DNA from 2 places in the Kitasatospora sp. NPDC001159 genome. Region 2 is predicted to be linked to the other one. Evidence: riboswitches for the same ligand, from Rfam matches in the RefSeq annotation. Region 2 holds a riboswitch; the other holds the start of a gene.

The links. A riboswitch is a leader RNA that binds a small molecule or an ion and turns the genes downstream of it on or off. The one in region 2 is predicted to bind cyclic di-AMP.
Region 1: it holds a riboswitch for cyclic di-AMP, as region 2 does, so the genes downstream of both, ACWC9T_RS06320 (transglycosylase family protein) here and ACWC9T_RS32665 (transglycosylase family protein) in region 2, are expected to answer to the same signal.

Annotation. Positions count from the first base shown of each region.
Region 1 covers NZ_JBSFJV010000007.1:134,931-142,484, forward strand. The annotation lists gene ACWC9T_RS06305 (LacI family DNA-binding transcriptional regulator) at 1-463, shown strand, start outside; partial or broken gene ACWC9T_RS06310 (transposase) at 539-1,742, opposite strand; gene ACWC9T_RS06315 (hypothetical protein) at 1,895-2,095, opposite strand; gene ACWC9T_RS06320 (transglycosylase family protein) at 2,319-3,569, opposite strand; cyclic di-AMP (ydaO/yuaA leader) riboswitch at 3,556-3,726, opposite strand; gene ACWC9T_RS06325 (hypothetical protein) at 4,221-5,165, opposite strand; gene ACWC9T_RS06330 (DUF397 domain-containing protein) at 5,722-5,985, shown strand; gene ACWC9T_RS06335 (ATP-binding protein) at 6,306-6,896, opposite strand; gene ACWC9T_RS06340 (helix-turn-helix domain-containing protein) at 7,264-7,554, shown strand, end outside.
Region 2 covers NZ_JBSFJV010000092.1:2,882-10,435, reverse strand. The annotation lists gene mfd (transcription-repair coupling factor) at 1-1,768, shown strand, start outside; gene ACWC9T_RS32680 (MazG family protein) at 2,192-3,214, shown strand; gene ACWC9T_RS32675 (SDR family NAD(P)-dependent oxidoreductase) at 3,220-3,645, opposite strand; gene ACWC9T_RS32670 (cytochrome P450 family protein) at 3,914-5,203, shown strand; cyclic di-AMP (ydaO/yuaA leader) riboswitch at 5,414-5,581, shown strand; gene ACWC9T_RS32665 (transglycosylase family protein) at 5,587-6,381, shown strand; gene eno (phosphopyruvate hydratase) at 6,669-7,554, shown strand, end outside.

The DNA.
Region 1 (7,554 bases), on a different contig from region 2:
GGTCGGGCAGCGGCGGTACGTGCCGGTGCTGCGCAAGATCGAGGGCTTCACCGCGGCGATGCGCGAGGTGCTCGGGCGCAGCCGGGAGGAGGCCGAGGAGCTCGTCCACCACACGCTGTTCAGCGTGGAGGGCGGGCACGCGGCGGCCGGCGCGCTGCTCGACAAGGGCTGCACGGCGATCGTCTGCGGGAGCGACATGATGGCGCTCGGGGCGATCCGGGCGGTGCGGCAGCGCGGACTGTCGGTGCCGCAGGACGTCTCGGTGGTCGGCTTCGACGACTCGCCGCTGATCGCCTTCACTGAACCGCCGTTGACCACGATCCGCCAGCCGGTCGAGGCGATGGCCACGGCTGCGGTGGACGCGCTGCTGGAGGAGGTCGGCGGGAACGCCGCCCAGCGCGGGGAGTTCATGTTCCAGCCGGAGCTGGTGATGCGCGGGTCCACCGGGGCCTGCGCGCGCTGAGCACCGGTACCGGACGGTCAACCGAAGGGCCCCGGGGGGCAGTTGCTGACGCTGTTGGTGAATTCGGGGTCCTGATCATTTCGCCCCGTCGAGCTGTTGCTCGGCGGGGCGAAGTCGTGCGAAGTGGCTGGTGCGGGTGCGGGCCCGTGGTGTGTCCGTCAGGTGGGCGTCGATGCGGACGAGGTTGATCGCGGCGCCGGTGAGCTGGTGCTGGAGGCTGGTCTTGGCCAGGCCCTGGTAACGGGACCTGCGCAGGCCGCAGCGTCCGACGCCCTGGGAGATGGTGCCCTCGACCCCGGCGCGGATCTTGTAGCGGTCCTTCCAGGCGTCGGTTCGCTGCTCGGTGCGGGCGGCGTGGACGGCTCCGTGTTCGTCCCGGTGTCGTAGGTTGAGCTCGCGTCGTTCGGCCTTGGGTGCACGCTCCCCCGGGCCTCGACGTCATAGGGGGTGACCAGGCGCGTCGCGCCCGGCGGCCGGTCTTTTGGTCCCGGCGCACCACCTCGCCCCCGACCAGGTGGAAGTGCTGGACCCAGATCTGCCGCAGCACCTGGACCTGCGGCAGGTCTCGCAGCTCTCGTGGCGCGTCGGGCGAGGTCACGGCCTCGAAGAGTCGCATGCCGTCCGTACCGATCCGCCGTCCCACCTCCTCCCGCCTGGCGCGGGACTTCGGGAAGCGGGACTCCTCAGCTCGGGTCGCGTAGTGCTGGAACCAGTTCGGGTCCGCTACCTCCACCAGCCAGCCGGGGGCGGCCTGGGCGAGCGCGTTCAACGCGGATCGCACCCCCTCGGCCACCATCTCCAGCCAGCTGAGCTCACGGGCCGCGGACAGCACACGGGTGGAGTCGGTCCGGGCCCGGACCGCCGTCTTCAGCAGGCCCTTGGCCCGGGCCGCGTCCAGGATGCCGTCCAGCACCCGTCGCCCGACATCCGCCTCGACCAGACGGTCCCGGAACTCCGGCAGCACAGAGAAGTCGAAGCCCGGGTCGCCGAGTTCCAGCCCGAGGGCGTACTTGAAGTCGATCCGGGCCCGGACCGCCTCGGCGGCCTGCCTGTCGGTTAGCCCCTCCACGAACTGCAGCACCAGCACCAGCGCCAACCGGCCCGGCGACCAGGCGGGGTTGCCCCGCGCCGGGAACAGGTCGGCGAACTGCTCATCCGTGAACAACACTCCCAGCTCGTCCCGGATCCGGATCGCCAGGCTGCCCTTCGGGAACGCCGCCCGAGCCACCCGCACAGTCTCCGCCGGCACCTCACCCGGCACGCTCGCACGCATCGACACCCCGCACCCTCCCCCAAACGACAACGTCGGCCTTCAAGACCACAACCAGGTCTTGAAGGCCGACGTCACGCACAGGCCCCGAATTCACCAACAGCGTCGGCAGTTGCTCTCCGGGGCCCTTCGGCGTTCGCCCACCCGCCCGCTCCGGCCGGTCAGCCTTCCTGGGCGGCCGGGCGGTCGGCGGTGAGTCGGTGGCCGCCGGCCGCGTCGCCGGTCCGGGGCTCGGTGCGGCGGCCGCGGGCCAGGTAGTCGCGCAGGACCAGTTCGACGGCGTCCTGCGGGTTCTTGGTACCGGAGAGCAGCATCGCGTCGATCGCGAGGTTCGCATCGAGTGTGATGGTGACCTGGGCCATGGTGACTCCTCCTCGGGTGCAGAGCAGCAGCATGCCCGTCGGGGCGGGCTTTCACCATGCGAATACGCGAACCCCCGGGAGGAGCGACCGGACTCTCCCCGGGGTTGGCGGGTGACGGCGGACGGATGGCAGACGGTGAAATCCGTCATCCGTTGTGTGTCATCCGTCCGCCGTTGTCTGTTGCACGTCAGCTGCCAGCAGGCGGCTGCCAGTACGCCGTTGCTCAGACCCGGCCGGCGAAGTCCGGGGCCCAGTTGGCGATGGTCTGCTCGCGGACGCCCGCGCTCGGGTTGGCCGCCTCGACGTACTTGCCGCCGCCGATGTAGATCGCGACGTGGTAGACGCCGGAGTCCTGACCGTTGTTCGACCAGAAGAGCAGGTCGCCCGGCTTCAGGCTGTCCAGCGAGACGTGGGTGCTGGCGGCGGCCTGGTCGGCGGCGACGCGCGGAAGGTTGATGCCCGCGGCGCGCAGCGCGGCCTGGGTCAGGCCGGAGCAGTCCCAGCCGCCGTTGCCGGTGCCGCCGTAGACGTAGGCCTGGCCGACCTTGGACTCGGCGAAGGACACCGCGGCGGCCATGCTGCCGGTGGCAGCCTGGGCCTGGGCCTGGGCCTGGGCCTTGGCGGCCGGCTTCGAGGCCTGGGTCTTGGCGGCCGGCTTCGAGGCCTGGATCTGGGCGGCCGGCTTGGCGTTCACGGCACCGCCGTTCGCGGCCTGGCCGGCCTTCTGGGAGCGGTTGAACCAGCTGAAGTCCGAGCCGGACCCGGTGGACGAGGAGGACTTGTCGGCCTGGGCCTGGTCGCCGTCACCGAAGGTCAGGCGCTGGCCCGGGTAGATGGTGTTCGGGCCCTCGGTCAGGGTGCTGCGGTTGAGGTCGTACAGCCGCTGCCAGCCGCCCTGGACGTTGTGCTTGGCGGCGATCGAGGACAGCCAGTCGCCCGCGACGACCGTGTAGTCGCTGCTCTGGGCCTGGGCGGGCGCGGCCGGCTTGGCGGTCTTCGCGGCCGGGGCCTGGCTCGGCGCGGGCTTGGCGGCGGGCTTGGCGGCCGTGGCGGCGGAGGTGTCGACGGCGGCCGGGGCACCGCCCTTGGTCAGACCGGCCTGGATCGAGCAGACGGGCCAGGCGCCGGGGCCCTGGGAGGCGAGGACCTTCTCGGCGACGGCGATCTGCTGGTCCTTGGTGGCGAGGTTGGCCTGCGGGGCGTACGTGGTGCCGCCGAAGGCGGCCCAGGTGCTGGAGGTGAACTGCAGGCCGCCGTAGAAACCGTTGCCGGTGTTGATGGCCCAGTTGCCGCTGCTCTCACACTGGGCGACCTTCTCCCAGGTGGCGACGGAGGCGGCGTTGGCGGTGCCGGTGGTGAGGCAGGGGACGGTGAGGCCGACGCCCGCGACGCCGAGGGCGGCGATCACGCGACGGGTACGGCTGGACAGGCGGGTGCCGTTGGTGGGAAGCATGAAGACGCGGTCCTCTCCCACGCCTGCGAGGTGAGCTGTCGGATTCGGGCTGGAGTTGCCCGGCCGCGCTGTGGGCGCGGCTTCACCCCTAGCCCTGGACCGTTCCGAGGAACTGCCCGGGGCGACTTACCTGTGGTTCCCCCGCTCCTGCCGTGGTGCGTTTTCGCGCTGCCAGGACATCCGACGGCAGGACTCGGCGTTGCGGATGAACTGGGTCCGTGTGGCCACGAACGGGGAGCACGTTAAGCAGACTTAAGTTCAAACTGCAAATATCTGTGATGCACATCACGGTTTAGTAGAAATTGCCAAATAGGACACGAATCATGATCGTAAATGATCGTTTTCCGGCAATGTAACTGTGGATTCCCGCAATTGTCTTCGCCTCAGAGGTGAGGTGATGGGGCGTAGAAGTGTGCGGCGGCGTGCCCGGCGCGGCGGGGGAGTGATCGTGATTCGAGTGCCGGGATGTGGCCCTGGCATTCCCGTTCAAAAAGCGACATAACGGACATTTTGTGCCATTGTTCTCCCGGCTCCCGTAATTCCCGGGCCGGGACAAGCAGCAGGTGTGGGGGTGAAGGCGGGAGGAGCGGGCATGCCGAAGGGCCCGGAACGAAGCCGTTCCGGGCCCTTCGGTGTGCGGGAGAGTGCGCGACGGTCGTCGCAGGCCTCCTACTAGGCCTCCACGGGCCCCTGGGCGGCCGCGTGGGCGCCGCGCGAGCCCTCCTCGGCCGAGGCCGCGGCCTCCGCCTCGGCCCGGGCCAGCTCCTCCGCCGACGGCGTCGGCAGCGCGGCCAGGTAGGTGGAGGCGATCAGCTGGCCGACGGTCGGGTAGGCACCCAGCGGTGCCGCCGACGGGCAGCCGGTCTCCTCGGCGGCCGTGGCGAGCAGCTCCGAGTCGGCCTCGGGCCCGATCACCAGCGGGGCCAGCGCCGGGCGCTGGGAGCCGGTCTCCTTGAGGTGGCTGACGGCCCCGGCCACCGAGCCGGGCACGTCGAGCGCCGCGGCGACGACCGGGACGGCCAGTCGGGCGGCCAGCAGCACGCCGGTGATCCCGGCCGCGGCGGCCGCCTCCTCGCCGCCGACGGTGGTCAGGACCACGCCGTCCGCGGCGGTCGCGATGGCGAACAGCCGGGCCCGGTCGGCCCGGGCCAGCCCGGCCTCGGATAGCCGCACGTGCACGGCCTCGGCCAGCAGCGGGTGCGGGCCCAGCGTGTCGGTGACGGTCGCGCCGTGCTCGGCGGCGAGGGCGTGAAGTTCGGTCAGGAAGCCGTGCGGCCCCGGTGCCAGCGGCACCACGACGGGCGTGGGCAGGCCGGCCTCGGCGGCCGTGGCCAGCAGTTCGGCGACGGTGCGGTCGTCCCCGTCCTCGCCCTCGGTGCCGTCCGCCGGGAGGTAGCCGGCGGCGGCCTGGACGCCGCTGTGCTCGCTGCGGACGATCGACAGCAGTTCCTCGACGACCGAACGGGACTCCGGCCCGGCGGTCGCGGGCACGGCGAGCACCAGGGCCGGCGAACCGGTGGGGATCTCGGGGCGCTCGGGGCGGCGGTGGCGCCCCCGCGCACGGGAGCCTGGAGTACGGACGGGCAGTGGTGCGCCCGGGATGGCTGCGGTGCTCATGCCGGAGATCGTAGGACATCTGCCCGTCAGGCCTGCAGTCGGTTGCCGTACGGGTTTCGGGTGGTCGCGGTGCGGAGGTCGTGTCTCCGTCGTGCCGGTCCGGGCGGTTTGCCTACAATCCGGACATTCCTCGCCCAACCCCCGCGTGGACGTCCGCAGTTGCCCTGACGTGCCGCACGGGGTGTTCCGTTGCACCTGTGGTGCGTGAGATGTCTCACAGTCGGAGGGTGGCCTGACGGAGGGTCACGGGGGTGCGACTCCCGGCATTCGAAGATCAACATTTAGCGGGGGGCCGCTCACGGCCGGTTATCGAAAACCCGTCGATTCAGTCGACTATGTCCGTTTACGTACCGTCAGGAGAAGGGCCCGTGAAGAGTTCGAGGCGGCCGGTAAAAGGCCTCGTGCACCTGCAATGTCCCGTGCTGATGCACGTGCACAGCGGCTATCATCGCGTCAAGTGAGGCGTTGTGCCGGACCGGTACGGGGCCGGTCCGTTCGTTGGCGGTGCCGGGGCGCCGCGCTGGACGACAACTCCGGAGCTCTTCGGGAGACTTCTATGCACGACTCGCAGGACATGCACGGCTCGAACCACACCTTCAACGGGATGGCCGCCGCCGACCTCAAGGGGGTGGTCTGGCAGAAGAGCCGGCACAGCAACTCCCAGGGCAACTGCGTCGAGTTCGCGGCCCTGCCGGGCGGTGACGTGGCGATGCGCAACTCGCGCTTCCCGGACGGTCCGGCGCTCATCTACACCCGAGCGGAGATCGCGGCCCTGCTGCTGGGGGCCAAGGACGGGGAGTTCGACCACCTGGCGGTCTGACCGGCCGCCGCTTCACCATCGGGGGGCCGTCGTGGGTGCTGACACCGCGACGGCCTTTGTCTTCTCCTCGCAGGCTCGCCCGCGAGTCGTACGGCGGCGCATGGCCGTACCGGGCAAAGCCGTACCGGGCGAGGTCGTGCGGGGCTGGTTCCCGCGGGGCCTGGGCCGGGGCGCACCGGGCCTGGGCCGGCGCGTTCGACGCCGGTAACCGGAACCGGGGTCGGAGGCGGGCTGCCACCGCAGGGCCCGAAGGCCTGGCTGAAGGGCCCGGGGTATGGTCCTCCCGGGTCGTCCCTCGGCCGGCCGCGCGCCGTGCGGCGCTAGGCCGAGCGCCGGTGCCGTCCACCGATTTCGACATGTCCGTCGAGTCCGCCGCCCTCGGCCGGCTCCGCCTCGAACATGGCCCAGACCACCTTGCCGCTGCCCAGCGGGTGCCAGCCCCAGGAGCGGCTGAACGATTCCACCAGGTGCAGCCCGCGGCCGGATTCGGCGACGAAGTCCGCTTCCCGGGCGACCGGTCCGATGCCGCTCGGATCGCTCACCGCGCAGACCACCTGGGGTGCGCGGTGCACCAGGCTTATTCGGATCGGCAGCCGCCCGTCCGGGGTGGGCCGTGCGGGAAAGTCGTACTCGCCAGGGGCGCCGCCCGACGGGTCGGGCCGTGCGCCGATCGCATGCCGGAGCGCGTTGGTCACGAGTTCCGAGGCCACCAGCGCGACATCGTCGAACAGCTCCATCAGGCCCCAGCACTGAAGGGTGGTCCGGGCGAAGTCGCGCGCGGTTCTGACAGCTTCGAAGCGAGGAGCGAGCGTACAGGTGACCACATGGGGGTCAACCGCCAAAGCCGTACCGGTGCTCATGAAGAGCTCCTCCCATAAGGGGGCGGACACGGCTGGACCCGCCGGGGTCATGCCGGTCACCTCCGACTCGCTCGGCCGCTCGGCCGCCCCCTCGACCAGGCGCGCGCGCACTCGAACGCCCGATGGCGCGGGGGACGTCGCCGGGTCGGTGCACGGAGTCGCGCGTGGGGTCGACGCGGAGCCCGCGGGATTGCCAGGGGTGTGCAGGTGCACGTGCACCATGGTGGTGTGCGCTCACTGCAGATGCAAGAGTCGATTCACGTGCAGTCGCACTATTGGCATATGCAAGCGCCGGATGCACGTGCATCCTGGTGTGCGGAGTGCGGAACTGATAGGAACATCCGTCAGTATCGGCACCGTGAGCGCTCAACTGATGGCAGACTGTGCGCTGTTTGCCCTAGGTGGAGGTTTCGACCGCATGACCACAGTTCAGCCGGGCGGCGGCTCGATGGTCCGCCGGATCCTCCTCGGCTCGCAGCTTCGCCGCTTGCGCGAGGCACGCGGCATCACCCGTGAGGACGCGGGCTACGCGATCCGCGCCTCCGAGTCCAAGATCAGCCGCATGGAGCTCGGCCGCGTCAGTTTCAAGGAACGCGACGTCGCCGACCTGCTCAGCCTGTACGGCGTGGACGACGGCCTGGAGCGGGAGGCCCTGCTCGGCCTGGTCCGCGAGGCCAACAAGTCCGGCTGGTGGCACAGCTTCAACGAC
Region 2 (7,554 bases):
CAAGCTGTACTCGGCGCGGATGGCCGCGCCCGGCCACACCTTCGGCCCGGACACCCCGTGGCAGCGGGAGCTGGAGGACGCCTTCCCGTACGCGGAGACGCCGGACCAGCTGACCACCATCGCCGAGGTCAAGTCCGACATGGAGAAGTCCGTCCCGATGGACCGGCTGATCTGCGGCGACGTTGGATACGGTAAGACTGAAATTGCTGTGAGAGCGGCGTTCAAGGCGGTGCAGGACGGCAAGCAGGTGGCGGTGCTGGTGCCGACCACGCTGCTGGTGCAGCAGCACTTCTCCACCTTCGCCGAGCGGTACGCCAACTTCCCGGTCACGGTGAAGGCGCTCTCCCGCTTCCAGACCGACAGCGAGGCCAAGGCCGTGCTGGAAGGGCTGTTTGAGGGCTCGGTCGACGTGGTCATCGGCACCCACCGGCTGTTCTCCTCCGAGACCAGGTTCAAGGACCTCGGCCTGGTCATCGTCGACGAGGAGCAGCGCTTCGGCGTCGAGCACAAGGAGCAGCTGAAGAAGCTGCGGGCCAACGTGGACGTGCTCACCATGTCCGCGACCCCGATCCCGCGCACCCTGGAGATGGCGGTCACCGGCATCCGCGAGATGTCCACCATCACCACCCCGCCGGAGGAGCGGCACCCGGTGCTGACCTTCGTCGGACCGTACGACGAGAAGCAGATCTCGGCCGCGATCCGGCGTGAACTCCTGCGCGAGGGCCAGGTGTTCTACATCCACAACCGGGTGGAGTCGATCGACAAGGCCGCCGCCCGGCTGAAGGACCTGGTGCCCGAGGCGCGGATCGCCACCGCGCACGGGCAGATGGGGGAGACCCAGCTGGAGAAGGTCGTCGTCGACTTCTGGGAGAAGGAGTTCGACGTCCTGGTGTCGACCACGATCGTGGAGTCCGGCATCGACATCTCCAACGCCAACACCCTGATCGTCGAGCGCGGCGACACCTTCGGCCTCTCCCAGCTGCACCAGCTGCGCGGCCGGGTCGGCCGTGGCCGCGAGCGCGGCTACGCGTACATGCTGTACCCGCCGGAGAAGCCGCTCACCGAGACCGCGCACGAGCGGCTGGCCACCATCGCCCAGCACACCGAGATGGGCGCCGGCATGTACGTCGCGATGAAGGACCTGGAGATCCGCGGCGCGGGCAACCTGCTCGGCGGCGAGCAGTCCGGGCACATCGCGGGGGTCGGCTTCGACCTCTACATGCGGATGGTGGGCGAGGCGGTGGCCGAGTTCCGCGAGTCGCTGGCGAACGGCGGCGAACCGGAGGAGGAGCCGCTGGAGGTGAAGATCGAGCTGCCGGTGGACGCCCACGTGCCGCACGACTACGCGCCCGGCGAGCGGCTGCGGCTGCAGGCCTACCGCTCGATCGCGGCGGTCAACTCGGAGGCGGACATCCAGCAGGTCCGGGACGAACTCGTCGACCGCTACGGCAAGTTGCCCGAGCCGGTGGAGAACCTGCTGCTGGTCGCGGCGCTTCGGCTGTACGCCCGGCGGTGCGGGATCTCGGACATCACCCTGCAGGGCTCGAACATCCGCTTCGGGCCGGTGGAGCTACGAGAGTCCCAGCAACTGCGGCTGAACCGGCTCTACCCGCGCAGCCAGGTCAAGGGAACGGCCCAGCAGTTGCTGGTACCCCGGCCGAGCACCGGCCGGATCGGCGGCAAGCCGTTGGTCGGGCGGGACCTGCTGGGCTGGTGCTCGGAGTTCCTGTCGGCCATGTTCGACGACCTGGCGGGGGCGAAGAAGTAGCACCTGGCCGGTCGACGGTCCACGGCGGCCTCGGGCTTCGGCCCGGGGCCGCCGTTCTGCTGGGTACGGGGGCTGTGCGCGGGCCGCGGTGGTGAACGGAGGCGTCAGCCGATCTTCCACTGGCCGACCTGGTTGGCGAAGCCGTTGTCGAGGCGAACTGGACCTTGTCGAGCTTGGTGCCGTCCGGGACCTCGAAGGTGACGAAGCCCTTGCCGGTCTCGCCGGGGGCGATGTCGGTGGGGGTCTGGAAGGCCGGGCCGGCCTTGGTCTCCTCGAGGTTCGGGAACGGGTGTCGTACGCCGTCGGTGGGCGGGGCTCTGCGGGTGCCGTTCGGGCGTGGGAAGTCGGCGGGGCCGACTTCCGGTGTGAGTGGGAGTGCGTCCGGCCCGGCGGGCTGCTCGCCGGGGCGGGTAGGTTCGAGGTGTGACGACGAATGTTCCGGGCTCGAAGTTGATCCTGCTGACCACCACCCACCGGGTGGCTCCCGGGCTGCTGGCGTGGCCGGCGTGGGAGGCGTTGCGGTCGGCGGGGCGGGTGTTGGTGGGGGAGGAGGGGCATCCGCAGGTGGCCGCGGTGCGGCAGGCCGGGGTGGCGGTCGAGGTGGTGGGGGCGGAGTCGGCGCCGGCGTTGGCGCGGCTGTTGACCGAGCAGCCGGCGGAAGCGGGGCCGACGGTGTGGCTGGGGAGTCCGGACGGGGATCCGGGGCTGACGAACGCGCTGGCGCGGCTGGCGGTGGAGCACGTCGGGGAGGTGCCGGAGATCGAGGTGCTGCCGGGCTCGTACGACCTGCCGGGGTCGCGGCTGCTGGACCTGGTGTCGGTGATGGACCGGCTGCGTTCGCCCGGCGGGTGCCCGTGGGACGCCGAGCAGACGCACGAGAGCCTGGTGAAGTACCTGGTCGAGGAGGCGTACGAGCTGGTCGAGGCGATCGAGGAGGGGGACCGGGACACGCTGCGCGAGGAGCTGGGCGACGTGCTGCTCCAGGTGTTCTTCCACTCCCGGATCGCCGAGGAGCACCCGACCGGGCCGTTCACGATCGACGACGTGGCCGGGGACATCGTGGAGAAGCTGGTGTACCGGCACCCGCACGTGTTCGGGGACGTCGAGGCCGCGGGCGCCGCCGAGGTGGAGGCGAACTGGGAGCAGCTGAAGGCGGCCGAGAAGGCGGACCGGGAGTCGGTGCTGGACGGCGTGCCGGCCGGGTTGCCGGCACTGGCGTACGCGGCGAAGCTGGTGTCCCGGGTGCGCCGGGCGGGGTTCGAGGGTGTGCCGGACGCGCCGTACGAGCTGCCGGCGGAGCTGACCGCGGAGTCGGCGGGCCGGCTGCTGCTCGCGGTGGTGCAGCGGGCGCACGACGCCGGGGTGGATGTGGACGCGGCGTTGCGCTCGGCCGCGCGCGGTTACCGGGACGCAGTGCGCGCGGCCGAGGGGCTCAAGCCGGAGTAGTCGGCTCAGGCCGCCGTGGCGGTGTGCTCGGCCGGGCGCCGCTGCGGCGGGACGAGTTCGCCGATGGCCTCGCCGATGAGGGCGACGAGTTCGGCGAGGCGCTCCAGGTCGAGGTGGTCGGGCAGGTCGGCGAGGGAGACGATCCGCTCGCCGTTCGGGCCGGCGACGCAGAAGAGGTCGATCGGCCCGAGGTGCTTCTCGGCGGTGTCGACCAGGGCGGCGACGTCGCTGGGGCGGCGGATGTCTCCGCAGACGCCGACGACGGGGCAGCCAGGCCGGTCGAGTTCGGCGGCGAGGTCCTCGGCGATGCCGACGTGGGTGTCGGCGATCAGCATCCCGGCGGCGCCGGCCGCGGTGAACCGGCGCGCGAGGCCGGCTCCCGAACCGCCGTCGAGGACCGCGATGACGACGACTGCCCCGCTGACCCGCATGGTCTGCTCCTCCCTGTGGGCGACACCGCACCGGCGCCCACGCGTACTGCGGAGGATCGTAGGCACGTCCTGACCCTCCGCAACAGGGATTACCCCGCAGGTGACCAGACTCACGCCTGCCGCCCGACCAAGAGCTGTCCAAGAGCCGCCCACGGGCCGTCCCCGGAGCGTTGGCGGCGTGCCCGCCCGCCGCCGGCGGACCACTCGTGCGCCGTTCGCGGACGGTTGACGGTCAGGGCGCGCCGGGCCCAGCGGTTACGGTCGACCCATGCCTGCTCAGCCCGACGCCGCCCAGCCCGCCCCGCAGCTCTTCACCTGGGAGTTCGCCGCCGATCCGTACCCCGCCTACGCGTGGCTGCGCGAGCACGCCCCGGTGCACCGCACCAAGCTGCCGAGCGGGGTGGAGGCGTGGCTGGTGACGCGCTACGCGGACGCCCGGCAGGCGCTCGCGGACAGCCGGCTGTCGAAGAACCCGGCGCACCACAGCGAGCAGGCGCACCGCACCGGCCGGGTGGGCATCCCGGGGGAGCGGCAGGCGGATCTGATGACCCACCTGCTGAACATCGACCCGCCGGACCACACCCGGCTGCGCCGTCTGGTGTCGAAGGCGTTCACCCCGCGCCGGGTGGCCGAGTTCGAGCCGCGGGTGCAGCAGCTCACCGACCGGCTGATCGACGGCTTCGCGCAGCGCGGTTCGGCGGACCTGATCCACGAGTTCGCCTTCCCGCTCCCCATCTACGCGATCTGCGACATGCTGGGCGTGCCGGCCGAGGACCAGGACGATCTGCGTGACTGGGCGGGCATGATGATCCGCCACCACGGTGGGCAGCGCGGCGGCGTGGGCCGGGCGGTCAAGCGCATCCGCGCCTACCTGGTGGACCTCATCCACCGCAAGCGGGCCGACCCCGGTGACGACCTGATCTCCGGCCTGATCCGGGCCAGCGACCACGGCGAGCACCTGACGGAGAACGAGGCCGCCGCCATGTGCTTCGTGTTGATCTTCGCGGGGTTCGAAACCACCATCAACCTGATCGGCAACGGGACGTACGCGCTGCTGCGCGATCCGGGGCAGCGGGCGCTGCTGCAGGAGTCGGTGGTGCGCGGGGAGACCGCGCTGCTGGAGACCGGTATCGAGGAACTCCTGCGCTACGACGGGCCGGTGGAGCTGGCGACCTGGCGGTTCGCGACCCGGCCGCTGACCATCGGCGGGGTGGACATCCCGGTCGGTGATCCGGTGCTGGTGGTGCTGGCGGCGGCGGACCGCGACCCGGCCCGGTTCGCGGACGAGAACACCCTCGACCTGGCCCGGACCGACAACCCCCACCTGGGGTTCGGGCACGGCATCCACTACTGCATCGGTGCCCCGCTGGCCCGGCTGGAAGGGCGCGCCGCGCTCGCCACGCTGCTTTCCCGACTGCCCGATCTCCGGCTGGCTGAAACCCCGGAGAATCTGCGCTGGCGCGGCGGTCTGATCATGCGTGGATTGCGCGAACTTCCGGTCGAATTCAGTCCCGAGATCCGGTCTCCGCACGCCGTTCCCGAGGCTCCGGCACACTGACGTGAAGTCGCTGATGTGCCTTTGATGCCGGTATGAAAGCCCATCAATAGGGACAAACAGGCGCCACTGGTAGGCGATTGATCACATGCCGTAATTTCTGTGTGATGTCGGTGATATGAGCTTGTGATTGGTCTGAAGATCTGTCTAGTCTCCCTGGAGTTCGCAGCTGCGGACCTCGTGCGCGGAACGCCGAATCCTGCCCGCCGCGTCACGGGAAACCGACCAGAACCCTGGGCAGGGGCGGGGGAACCAGGTTTGTTGCCGTCCTCCACGGCTTGGGGTGAAGCCGCCCGAGCGGAACCGTTTCCGCATGCGGCGGCCGGGCCACCTCCCGGTCCGAACCCGACAGCTCACCTCGCAGGCGTGCGGAGAGGGACGTCTTCATGCTGTTCGTTGGAACTGGCCGTCACCGTCGTCGCACCCAGACCGAGAAGGCCATCGCCGTCGCCGGTGTGGCCGGCGTCGGACTCGCGATGCCGCTCCTCGCCGCCACCGGCGCCTCCGCCGCCCCGGCCTCCGCCTGGGACTCCGTCGCCCAGTGCGAGAGCGGCGGCGACTGGAGCATCAACACCGGCAACGGCTTCTACGGCGGCCTGCAGTTCACCTCCAGCACCTGGAAGGCGTTCGGCGGCACCGCGTACGCCTCGCAGGCCAACCAGGCCAGCAAGGCCCAGCAGATCTCGGTCGCCGAGAAGGTGCTGGCCTCCCAGGGCCCGGGCGCCTGGCCGGTCTGCTCCCAGAAGGCGGGCCTGAGCAAGGGTGGTGCCCCGGCCGTGGTCGACACCTCCTCGGACGCCAAGCCGCAGTCCGCCCCGCAGCAGCAGACGCCCAAGCGGCAGGCCCCGAAGCAGCAGGCCCCCAAGCCGGCCGCGAAGCCAGCCCAGCAGCCGGTCCAGCAGTACGCTCCGAAGCACGCCGCTCCCAAGCAGGCCGAGGAGCCTGTCGAGCAGTCGGTCCAGCAGTACGCTCCGAAGCACGCTGCCCCGCGCGCCGCCCAGCCGGTCCAGGCCGGCCCGGCCGGCCACGACTACACCGTCCACTCCGGTGACACCCTGTCGGGCATCGCCGCGGCCCAGGGCGTGTCCGGCGGCTGGCAGGCGCTGTACGACGGCAACCGCGGCACGGTCGGCGGCGACCCGAACCTGATCGTGCCCGGCCAGGTCCTGCACCTCGGCTGAGCCGGGTCCACAGGGCCTCGGGTGACGCTCCGAAGGACTCGGACAACACCCCGGGAGCGAAGGGGGCCACGCCCGGCCCCCTTCGTCCGCATTCGTCCGCGGCAAAGGGACAAGCTGGGACAAGCAGGTGAACTACCGGCGGGTAGTGGGCCACACGCTGAGACGGAGCCGAGGTCGACGTGGCCCCGGGAGCCCGGGCGGTTAGGCTCTGGTCGTAACGACTCCGCAATCATCCCGCCGGCAGCCACCACCGTCGGCCGGACCCTGCTTCCGCAAGGAGATGCCTCGTGCCGTCCATCGATGTCGTCGTAGCCCGTGAGATCCTCGACTCGCGCGGCAACCCCACGGTCGAGGTCGAGGTCGGCCTCGACGACGGCAGCACCGGTCGTGCCGCTGTCCCGTCGGGTGCCTCGACCGGCGCCTTCGAGGCGCTGGAGCTGCGCGACGGTGACAAGAACCGCTACTTCGGCAAGGGCGTCGAGAAGGCCGTCCTGGCCGTCATCGAGCAGATCGGCCCGGAGCTGGTCGGCTACGACGCCACCGAGCAGCGCCTGATCGACCAGGCCATGCTCGACCTGGACGCCACCCCGGACAAGTCCTCGCTCGGCGCCAACGCCATCCTGGGCGTCTCGCTGGCCGTCGCGCACGCCGCCTCCGAGGCCAGCGACCTGCCGCTGTTCCGCTACCTGGGCGGCCCGAACGCGCACGTCCTGCCGGTCCCGATGATGAACATCCTCAACGGCGGCTCGCACGCGGACTCCAACGTCGACATCCAGGAGTTCATGATCGCCCCGATCGGCGCGGAGTCCTTCTCCGAGGCCGTCCGCTGGGGCGTCGAGGTCTACCACACCCTCAAGGGCGTGCTGAAGGAGCGCGGCCTGTCCACCGGCCTCGGCGACGAGGGCGGCTTCGCCCCGAACCTGGACAGCAACCGCGAGGCCCTCGACCTCATCATGGAGGCGATCCAGAAGGCCGGTTACGTCCCCGGCCGTGACATCGCCCTGGCCCTGGACGTCGCCTCCTCCGAGTTCTTCAAGGACGGCGCCTACCAGTTCGAGGGCAAGGCCCTCTCGGCCGCCGAGCTCATCGAGTACTACGCCGAGCTGGTCGCCGCCTACCCGCTGGTCTCCATCGAGGACCCGCTGGACGAGTCGGACTGGGACGGCTGGAAGG